DNA from 4 places in the Pseudomonas asplenii genome. Region 1 is predicted to be linked to each of the others. Evidence: predicted binding sites of a transcription regulator. Region 1 holds the regulator's gene; each other region holds the start of a gene.
The links. Region 1 encodes FliA, which starts transcription of late flagellar genes. Its sites were predicted from a motif close to CTAAAGTTTNNNNNNNNNNNGCCGNTAA; they were not measured.
Positions count from the first base shown of each region.

Region 2: the regulator FliA is predicted to act here: its motif matches at 956-983, upstream of BLU37_RS23930 (methyl-accepting chemotaxis protein).
Region 3: the regulator FliA is predicted to act here: its motif matches at 1,203-1,230, upstream of motA (flagellar motor stator protein MotA).
Region 4: the regulator FliA is predicted to act here: its motif matches at 1,216-1,243, upstream of BLU37_RS19990 (methyl-accepting chemotaxis protein).

Region 1 covers NZ_LT629777.1:3,480,962-3,483,166, reverse strand. The annotation lists gene BLU37_RS16025 (chemotaxis response regulator CheY) at 1-196, opposite strand, end outside; gene fliA (RNA polymerase sigma factor FliA) at 388-1,128, opposite strand; gene fleN (flagellar synthesis regulator FleN) at 1,125-1,958, opposite strand; gene flhF (flagellar biosynthesis protein FlhF) at 2,080-2,205, opposite strand, start outside.
Region 2 covers NZ_LT629777.1:5,395,412-5,397,616, reverse strand. The annotation lists gene BLU37_RS23935 (alginate lyase family protein) at 1-737, opposite strand, end outside; gene BLU37_RS23930 (methyl-accepting chemotaxis protein) at 1,072-2,205, shown strand, end outside.
Region 3 covers NZ_LT629777.1:1,017,454-1,019,658, forward strand. The annotation lists gene motB (flagellar motor protein MotB) at 1-280, opposite strand, end outside; gene motA (flagellar motor stator protein MotA) at 284-1,135, opposite strand; gene BLU37_RS04665 (HDOD domain-containing protein) at 1,344-2,205, shown strand, end outside.
Region 4 covers NZ_LT629777.1:4,398,139-4,400,343, forward strand. The annotation lists gene BLU37_RS19990 (methyl-accepting chemotaxis protein) at 1-1,093, opposite strand, end outside; gene BLU37_RS19995 (amidase) at 1,530-2,205, shown strand, end outside.

The sequences.
Region 1 (2,205 bases):
GGCGCAGCAGATCGATGCCGGTCATACCGGGCATGTTCCAGTCGGTGACCAGAAAATCGATGCTGCCACTATTGAGCACCGGGATAGCGGTAATGCCATCGTCGGCCTCGACAGTGTTGGTGAACCCGAGGTCACGCAACAGGTTTTTGATGATCCGCCGCATCGTTGAGAAGTCATCAACAATGAGGATTTTCATGTTCTTGTTCAATTCGACCTCCAAGCAGTCTTAAACGCGTCTCAGCACCTGGACGCGCTGTTAAATCAATTCGGCACAACACTCGACAAGGCTCTGTACCCTACTGCATGGAAACCCCCACCGGCCGAGTCGCCAATACACCGTCACACGCTGCATCGGTCTCATTCGCAGTGCCCCCCACACACTGCCTGTCAACGCGCTCGCCACTCCCCCAAACGCCCCCGCAAACGGGCTGCGCACTGGCTATGCAACTGGCTGACTCGCGATTCGCTGACCCCCAGCACCTCACCGATTTCCTTGAGGTTCAGTTCCTCGTCGTAGTACAGCGACAACACCAGCCGCTCACGCTCCGGCAAATTGGCAATCGCATCCGCCAGTGCGCTCTGGAAGCGTTCATCCTCCAGATCGCGCGACGGTTCAAGATGAGCACTCGCGCCATCCTCATGCAACCCTTCATGCTCGCCGTCCTGTAACAGGTCGTCGAAACTGAACAATCGGCTGCCCAAGGTATCGTTCAAAATCCCGTAATAATCATCGAGACTCAATTGGAGTTCGGCTGCAACTTCATGATCTTTAGCGTCACGACCGGTTTTCGCTTCAATTGAGCGAATTGCGTCACTGACCATGCGCGTATTGCGGTGAACCGAACGCGGTGCCCAGTCCCCCTTGCGCACCTCATCGAGCATCGCCCCACGGATACGGATACCGGCATAAGTCTCGAAACTCGCGCCCTTGCCTGAATCGTATTTGGTCGAAACCTCGAGCAGGCCGATCATCCCCGCCTGGATCAGATCCTCGACCTGGACGCTGGCCGGCAGCCGCGCCAGCAGGTGATAAGCGATCCGCTTGACCAGGGGCGCGTAGCGCTCGATCAATTCATATTGGCTGTCACGCGACGACTTGGAATACATGCGATAGCCACTTGCAGTCATAGTACCGGTCCCGCACTCGTTTGAAGCACCAAACGTTCGACAAAGAATTCCAGATGTCCGCGTGGGTTGGCGGGCAACGGCCAAGTGTCGACCTTCTGCGCGATAGCCTTGAACGCCAGGGCACATTTCGAACGAGGGAACGCTTCGTAGACCGCACGCTGCTTTTGCACAGCCTTGCGAACGCATTCGTCGTACGGAACGGCACCTACGTATTGTAGAGCGACATCCAGGAAACGATCCGTGACCTTGGTCAATTTGGCAAACAGGTTGCGACCTTCCTGCGGGCTCTGGGCCATGTTGGCCAGCACGCGGAAACGATTCATGCCGTAATCGCGGTTGAGCAACTTGATCAGCGCATAGGCATCGGTGATCGAGGTGGGTTCGTCGCAGACCACCAGCAGCACTTCCTGGGCCGCGCGAACGAAACTGACGACCGAATCACCAATACCCGCAGCGGTATCGATAACCAGCACATCCAGGTTGTCGCCGATATCGCTGAACGCCTGGATCAGCCCGGCATGCTGGGCCGGATTGAGGTTGACCATGCTCTGGGTCCCGGAGGCCGCAGGCACGATACGGATTCCGCCAGGGCCTTGCAGCATCACATCGCGCAGCTCGCAGCGGCCCTCGACCACATCGGCCAGGGTCCGTTTAGGGGTCAGTCCCAGCAGAACGTCGACATTCGCCAGCCCCAGATCGGCATCCAGCAACATGACACGCCGGCCAAGCTCAGCCAGCGCCAGCGACAAGTTCACTGACACGTTAGTCTTTCCGACGCCACCCTTGCCGCCGGTCACCGCAATCACCTGTACGGGATGCATGCTGCCCATGTTCTCTTCTTACCTTGTCTTGCTTAGACGGAAGGCCACATAACTGGCTGCGCGTTCCCCAAGGAACCTAATGCCTGGCAGACCATCGATGTAGATGCATTGCAACGTCTTCATGATTACCTCACCCCACTCGCTTGGACGGGCTGTGGTAGATGTCAGCGAACATATCGGCCATGGCCTCTTCGCTGGGTTCTTCCTGCATTTGCACACTGACCGCGCGGCTCACCAACTGGTGGCGACGGGGCAA
Region 2 (2,205 bases), 1.9 Mb from region 1:
CCCTGATCGCGGCCACTTTCCTGAGTCTGTCCCAGGCCCTGCGGATAGAGCTTCCACACGACGTGATCAAGGGCGCCATTACCTTCGCCGTGCTTGAAGTACTCGATGGCCTCGTCATAGAGATCGCGACGGTCCGTCAGGATGCCGATGGCGATGAGCGAGTCCATGTTGGCCAGGTCCCAGTTGGCCCAGTAGTGATCGATCCTGGCGCCGTTGTGGTGGGTGAGGAAGTCGTGGTTCATCGGATAGAACACGGTGAGCATCATGCGCTTGAACCGGTCGAAATCCTGCGCGGGCCAGCCTGGATAGGTGCGCATGATTTCTGCTGCATTGGCCAGCTGATAGCCATAGATACCGGACGCCAGGAACTTGTCGGAGGTGCCGTCGATCCTGGTCAGGGTCTTGCCCCAGGCATCCAGAATGGCGATGGAATTCTCAGCGTAGGTGATGTCACCGCTTATTTTCCAGCGCAGGGCCAGGGCGTACGCCGCCGCCGCGTCGTTGAACAGCAGTGAGTAGTTCTCTTTGTCGGTCCCATTGTAGCCCCGGTAAATCACGCTCTGGGCTCGGGGTTTCCAGTTCAGGGACGCGTGCGGATTCCTGATCAGTACGCTCCAGCCATCGGCCCATGGCTGCGCCTGTCGGGTCACCTGGGTCTTCATGCGATCGAAGTCTGCCTGGGTATGCAGAGCGCCCGGATGAACGAAGGTGCTGGCCAGGGCGCAGGGTGCGATCAAGGCGAGTGCAAAAGCGTTCCCGAGGAGGGAACTGATGGTTTTGAACGAGGAGGTCAAGGTTTTCGGCTCTGGTTGGGGGAGGACAGAAAGAGCTTACGCTGCCAGGATGTGCGCAAGATGAAACATCCTGGTAGTGATCAATCTCGGACAAACTGCTGTCCGGGAAAGAGCAGGTAATTAAAGTTTCCACTGTTCAACCGGTGGCATTGCAAGACGCCCTCAAGTTTCGCCCGAAACAGCCGAAAAAATGGTAACGCCTATATAGTGTTAGTGCATCTTTGCAAAAAAACCAAAAGCCCGGACCAAGGATGCTCCACTATTCGAGTGCATACGTATGTATAGCAAACTCAGTATTTCCCAAAAGCTCTACCTCAGCTTCGCCATCATCGTGGTACTGCTAGGTATCCTGGTCCTCAGCGCCTATCGTGGTTTTGGGCAGGTCGACAACGCAATCAACAGCAATGTTCACAGTTACCAGGTGTTAACTCAGTCCCAGATTGCCCTTGAGCAGTTGATCAATATCGAAACCGGCATGCGCGGCTTCGCCATTACTGGCAAGGACAGCTTTCTTGAACCTCAGATCGCTGGCGAAGCCAAGTTTTCCAGCAGCTTGGCGGCGTTAAAAGCACTGACAATCGATAACGCCGAGCAACAGAAACGACTGGCTTCATTGGCACAGTTACAAACACGTTGGCTGGACGACGACATTCATTCGATCATTGCGCAACGGCGTCAACTGACACAGAGTGGCAACTCCGATGACGCCCTCACTCAGCGCATAAGCAGTGGCGCCGACAAAGCCAAAATGGATGGCATGCGCGGCATCCTGGCAGAACTGTCGCAGGCCGAAGAATCGCTGTTGGCAATCCGGACTCAAGAGATGAACGACGCCAAGGATCACGCGATTATGATTCTGGTGGTCGGTGGTTTGACCGCTGCCTTTTTGGCAATCATCCTGGCCTATGGTTTAGGCCGTACCACTCGCGCCCGCCTGCAATTGGCGATAGACGCGGCGACGGCAGTTGCCGAAGGTCGACTGGACACCGTGATTGATACCAGCAGCAGCGATGAACTGCCCAAGGCATTCGATCGTATGCAAACTCGCCTACGGGAAATGATCCAGCAGATCAATCAAGCCGCCACTCAATTGGTTGAGTCCGTGCAGCAGATCTCCGGGGCTTCGCAGCAGCTGTCCGGCGCGGTAAGTGAACAATCAAACTCAGCATCCGCGATGGCGGCCACGGTTGAAGAACTGACGGTCAGTATCAACCATGTATCCAATAACGCGGGCGAAGCCGGTGGACTCGCTCAGCGCTCTGGTCAGCAATCGCTGGATGGGTCCACCGTTATCCAGAACACACTGACCAGCATGAACGGTATTGCGAAGACCGTGCAGCATGCGTCCAGCAAAGTGTCCGAGTTGGGCCAGCATTCCGAGCAGATATCGACCATCATCAGCGTCATTCAG
Region 3 (2,205 bases), 2.5 Mb from region 1:
TCACTTCCGGATTGAGCGTCTTGTCCGGCGCCAGCGTCGGCGAACCGCCCAGGTCGATGATGTAGGGCGTTCCGCTCTCGGAGAAACCGATCGGGTCCTTGAAGTAACCGGCGATGGCGATCTTCTGCTCCGGGGTCGCGGTGGACAGCAGCCACAACACCAGAAAGAACGCCATCATCGCTGTCGCGAAGTCGGCGAAGGCGATTTTCCAGGCACCGCCATGGTGCCCGCCGCCAAAGCGCTTGACGCGCTTGATGATGATCGGCTGATTATTCTCCATGACTCAGCGACCGCGAACCGCTTGTTCCAGCTCGGCGAAGCTCGGCCGGTGCTTCGGATAGAGAACCTTGCGCCCGAACTCCACCGCCAGGGATGGTGGCATGCCGGAAGCCGACGCGACCAGGGAGGCCTTGATCGCCTCGTAGACGTTCACCTCTTCCTTGGCATCGTGGGCCAGACATTGAGCCAGCGGCCCGAAGAAGCCGTAGGCGGCGAGAATACCGAAGAAGGTACCCACCAGTGCCGCACCCACGTGCATACCGATGGACTTCTGGTCGCCCTCCCCCAGGGAGGCCATGGTCACCACAATACCCAGTACCGCCGCAACGATACCGAAACCGGGCATGCCGTCAGCCACACCAGTGACGGCATGGGACGGATGTTCGAGTTCTTCCTTCATGCTCAACAGTTCCATGTCGAACAGGCCTTCCAGCTCGTGGGGAGCCATGTTGCCCGAGGACATGATACGCAGGTAGTCACAGATGAACGCGGTCATGCGCTCATCCTTGAGGACCGCGGGGTATTTGGCGAAGATCGGGCTGGCTGCGGCATCCTCGATGTCGCCCTCGATCGCCATCATCCCTTCGCGACGGCTCTTGTTGAGGATCTCGTAGATCAGCCCCAACACTTCCATGTAGAAGGCGTGGCTGAACCGCGAGCCGAACATGCCGAGGGATTTTTTGACCACGTGCATGGTCATATAGCCAGGGTTGGACTGCAGGAAAGCGCCCAGTGCAGCACCGCCGATGATCATCACCTCGAAGGGCTGGATCAGGGCCGCAATCTTGCCGTGGGAGAGCACGTATCCGCCGAGCACGCTCGCGAATACGACAATGATGCCGATGATTTTAGCCATAGAATGAGAGTACTTGTCGAGTCGGGTTCAAGGTCATATTCGGAAGTTAATAAATCTCTTCTTCTATTTATCGGCGAATCTGCGCCAGACTATAGCCAGTTCAGGCGAAAAGCCAGAAAACCGGCGGCGCATGGCTTGTGCAGCAGTGTCTGCGCCGCGCCGCCAGGCCCGTTCCAGGGCACCTCAACGGTGATGATCGCGCTTAATCATGACAAATGAAACGAATGCATCCAGTGCAAGACCGAACACCCTGCAAGGCTGGATCAAGCTGCTGCAGGGCGTGTGCCTGCCCGTCCCACAGGATAGTCATGACCGGGTCTGCCGGGCCATTGCCGACAGCCGCAGCTCGCTGCGCGACATCGCCGATTTAATGCAGGATAGCCCAGCCCTGGCGTTGAGCGTAATTTGCGAAGCCAACCACCACACCCAAGGCAGCATGAGCGAGCCGGCCGAGAACCTCGAGATCGCGATCAACCGCCTCGGCCTGAAACGCACCGCAGAACTGCTCGAGCGCCTGCCCGCGCGAATGCCGGAAGAAATCCCGGTCGCTCTGCGTCAGTTGCAGTTGATCAGCCAGCACGCCAGCCAACAGGCCAACGGTCTGTTCGCCGCACGCCTGGCCAGGCTCTGGCAGGACATCCACTGGGGTAGTCTGCTGTTCCTCGCGCCACTCTGGCCACTGGCACTGACCCACCCCAAGCTGCTCGAAGCCTGGGAGTTGCGGGTGCTGCAAAAACACGAACCGGCCGGCAGGGTTGAACGAGAGCTGTTCGGTGTGCGCCTGCTGGAGCTGTGCCAGGCCATGGCCGAGTTCTGGCGCCTACCGGTGTGGGTGACCCAGGGCTATCAAGTGTTACTGAACGAGCGCAAGACCCTCGCCAGGGTGATGCACATCGCCCGCGACAATAATCAGCGCCTGCGCCAGCAGCAGCAACTGGATGCCGATCCGGACCTGCGCCGCTGGCTGAACCAGCCCGCCAACACCGTGCTGCTGGCCAATGGTCTGGCCCTGGCGGCGCAACAGGCCTGGAACGGCCCTCATTGCCTGCGCTGGCAATACCTGTCGAGCC
Region 4 (2,205 bases), 920 kb from region 1:
CGCCCTGGGCAATACGCTGTGTGACGGCCAGTACTTCGTGAATGGCTTTGCGCATGGCGCTGTAGATACCGCTGAACGCGTACACCAGCAGCAATCCCAGCAGCATGGATGTGCTAAGAATAACCGTGCGTTCCGAGACTTTGTCCTGCACCCGCTGTTCCAGCGTGGTTTGCAGCGCTTGCTGCAGGGCGTCTTGTGCCTTGTACAAGTCGGCGACCACGGCGTTGCCTTGGGCAGGCAGATTCTGCACCCCGCCGATGGTTTCGCTGGTTGAGGCGAGCAGGCCCTCAAGTCCATTGCGGAAACTGTCCAGGCCCGCCAAGGCGCTGGTAATCGGCGTTTGAATCTGGTCGGTCAGGGCCGGCTCTTTGCGGCGCAGCAGCGCGAGGCTTTGCAGCAGCTCGTTGCGGGTCAGCATTTCATTTTTGAGCGTGGCCTTGATCGCACCACGTGTGCCCGCGCTTAACGTTTGCCCGTCACGCAGACCGCCGGCCATGCCCCGCAACTGGCCGACGATGTTGATCTGGCGGGGCAGTCGCAAGGTGCTCTGGTCGATCATGAACAGCGAGGCGTAGTCCTCGTCCAGCACCATCCCCGAGGTGGCGGACACGAAGTAGATGAAGTTCAAGGTTTCGGTGAGCTGGTCGTTCCAGTCATCGAACATCGTGCCTTGGTTGGCTGCGGATTTCGCTCGTTCGATCAAGCGCTGGGCGCTGCTATGCAGGCGTTGTACACGGTCGCCGGTTTCCAGCAGGCTGTTGAATTGCCGGTCGGTGGTTTCGAGTTTTGCAAAGGCGTCTTCCAGTTTTATCTGGTTTGCCTGTACCTCGGCTACGGCCGTTTGATCACCGCTGAGCAATCGGTGGGTGAGCGCGCGTTGCAACATGGATAAGCGCAGCACCGGCGTGACTTCTATCAGGTAGCGTTGGCCGATCTGTTCCGAGCGGATGACGTCGAGGCTGTCGTTGATCTGATTGATAACGCGTGTGCCCAGCAGGGTCAGCGGGATCAGGATGATGATCGCCAGCAGTCCGAACTTGGTGCGGAAGCGCAAGCGATTGGCCAGGTTAATGGCAGGGGTCAGAATATTCATATCGTTCTCACAGCCCGCTAGGGGTACTTGATGAGTGTGTGTGAGAACAGTCCGTTTCTCGGATTGTTATTGGCCGTTTCGGCGAATAACACGCTTGGATGTAAGGAATTTCTTCCCTGAGCGTATCGGGAGCTAAAGTAATAACTTTATAGAAAATTGTACAAATATATATTTTTGTACAATATCTGAACGTTTATGATGAGCCGATGTCATTTTGGCATCATTTTCGGAGCGTGGGCGGCAAAGCAGGGGTGGGCATGCGACCGATAGTCATTTTCTGTCGGTGCGTTCGACAGATCCACGCACATCCACTCGCGCAGTTCCGTCATCAGATACGCCAGCATCGCGGTCGAGCACGTGAGCCGCGTCGGTGGCTGGGGTAAGATGAGGCGTTTGCAATCACTGCCTCCCCCTATCAGCAGCCCACGGTAACAGCATGATCGAAGTAACCGAGGTTTCCATCGCGCAATTGCGCGCCGCGCTCGAATCCGGCCAGACCACGGCGGTAGAGCTGGTCCAGGCCTATCTCGCGCGGATTGATGCCTACGATGGCGCCAACACACCCACCGCCCTCAACGCCGTGGTGGTGCGTAACCCCGAAGCACTCAACGAAGCGCGGGCCTCCGATGCCCGCCGAGCCCGAGGCGAAACGCTGGGCCCGCTGGATGGCATTCCTTATACGGCCAAGGACAGCTACCTGGTCAAGGGCCTGACCGCCGCTTCCGGCAGCCCGGCGTTTGCCAAGCTGGTTGCCTATCGCGACGCCTTCACCATCGAGCGCCTGCGTGCCGCCGGGGCGATCTGCCTGGGCAAGACCAACATGCCGCCGATGGCGAACGGTGGTATGCAGCGTGGCGTCTACGGTCGGGCCGAAAGCCCGTACAACGCCGACTACCTGACCGCACCCTTTGCCTCGGGCTCTTCGAACGGTGCGGGTACGGCGACAGCCGCGAGCTTTTGCGCCTTCGGCCTGGCCGAAGAAACCTGGTCGAGCGGTCGTGGCCCGGCGTCGAACAACGGCCTGTGCGCCTACACCCCATCGCGCGGGGTGATTTCGGTACGCGGTAACTGGCCGTTGACGCCGACCATGGACGTGGTGGTGCCTTACGCCC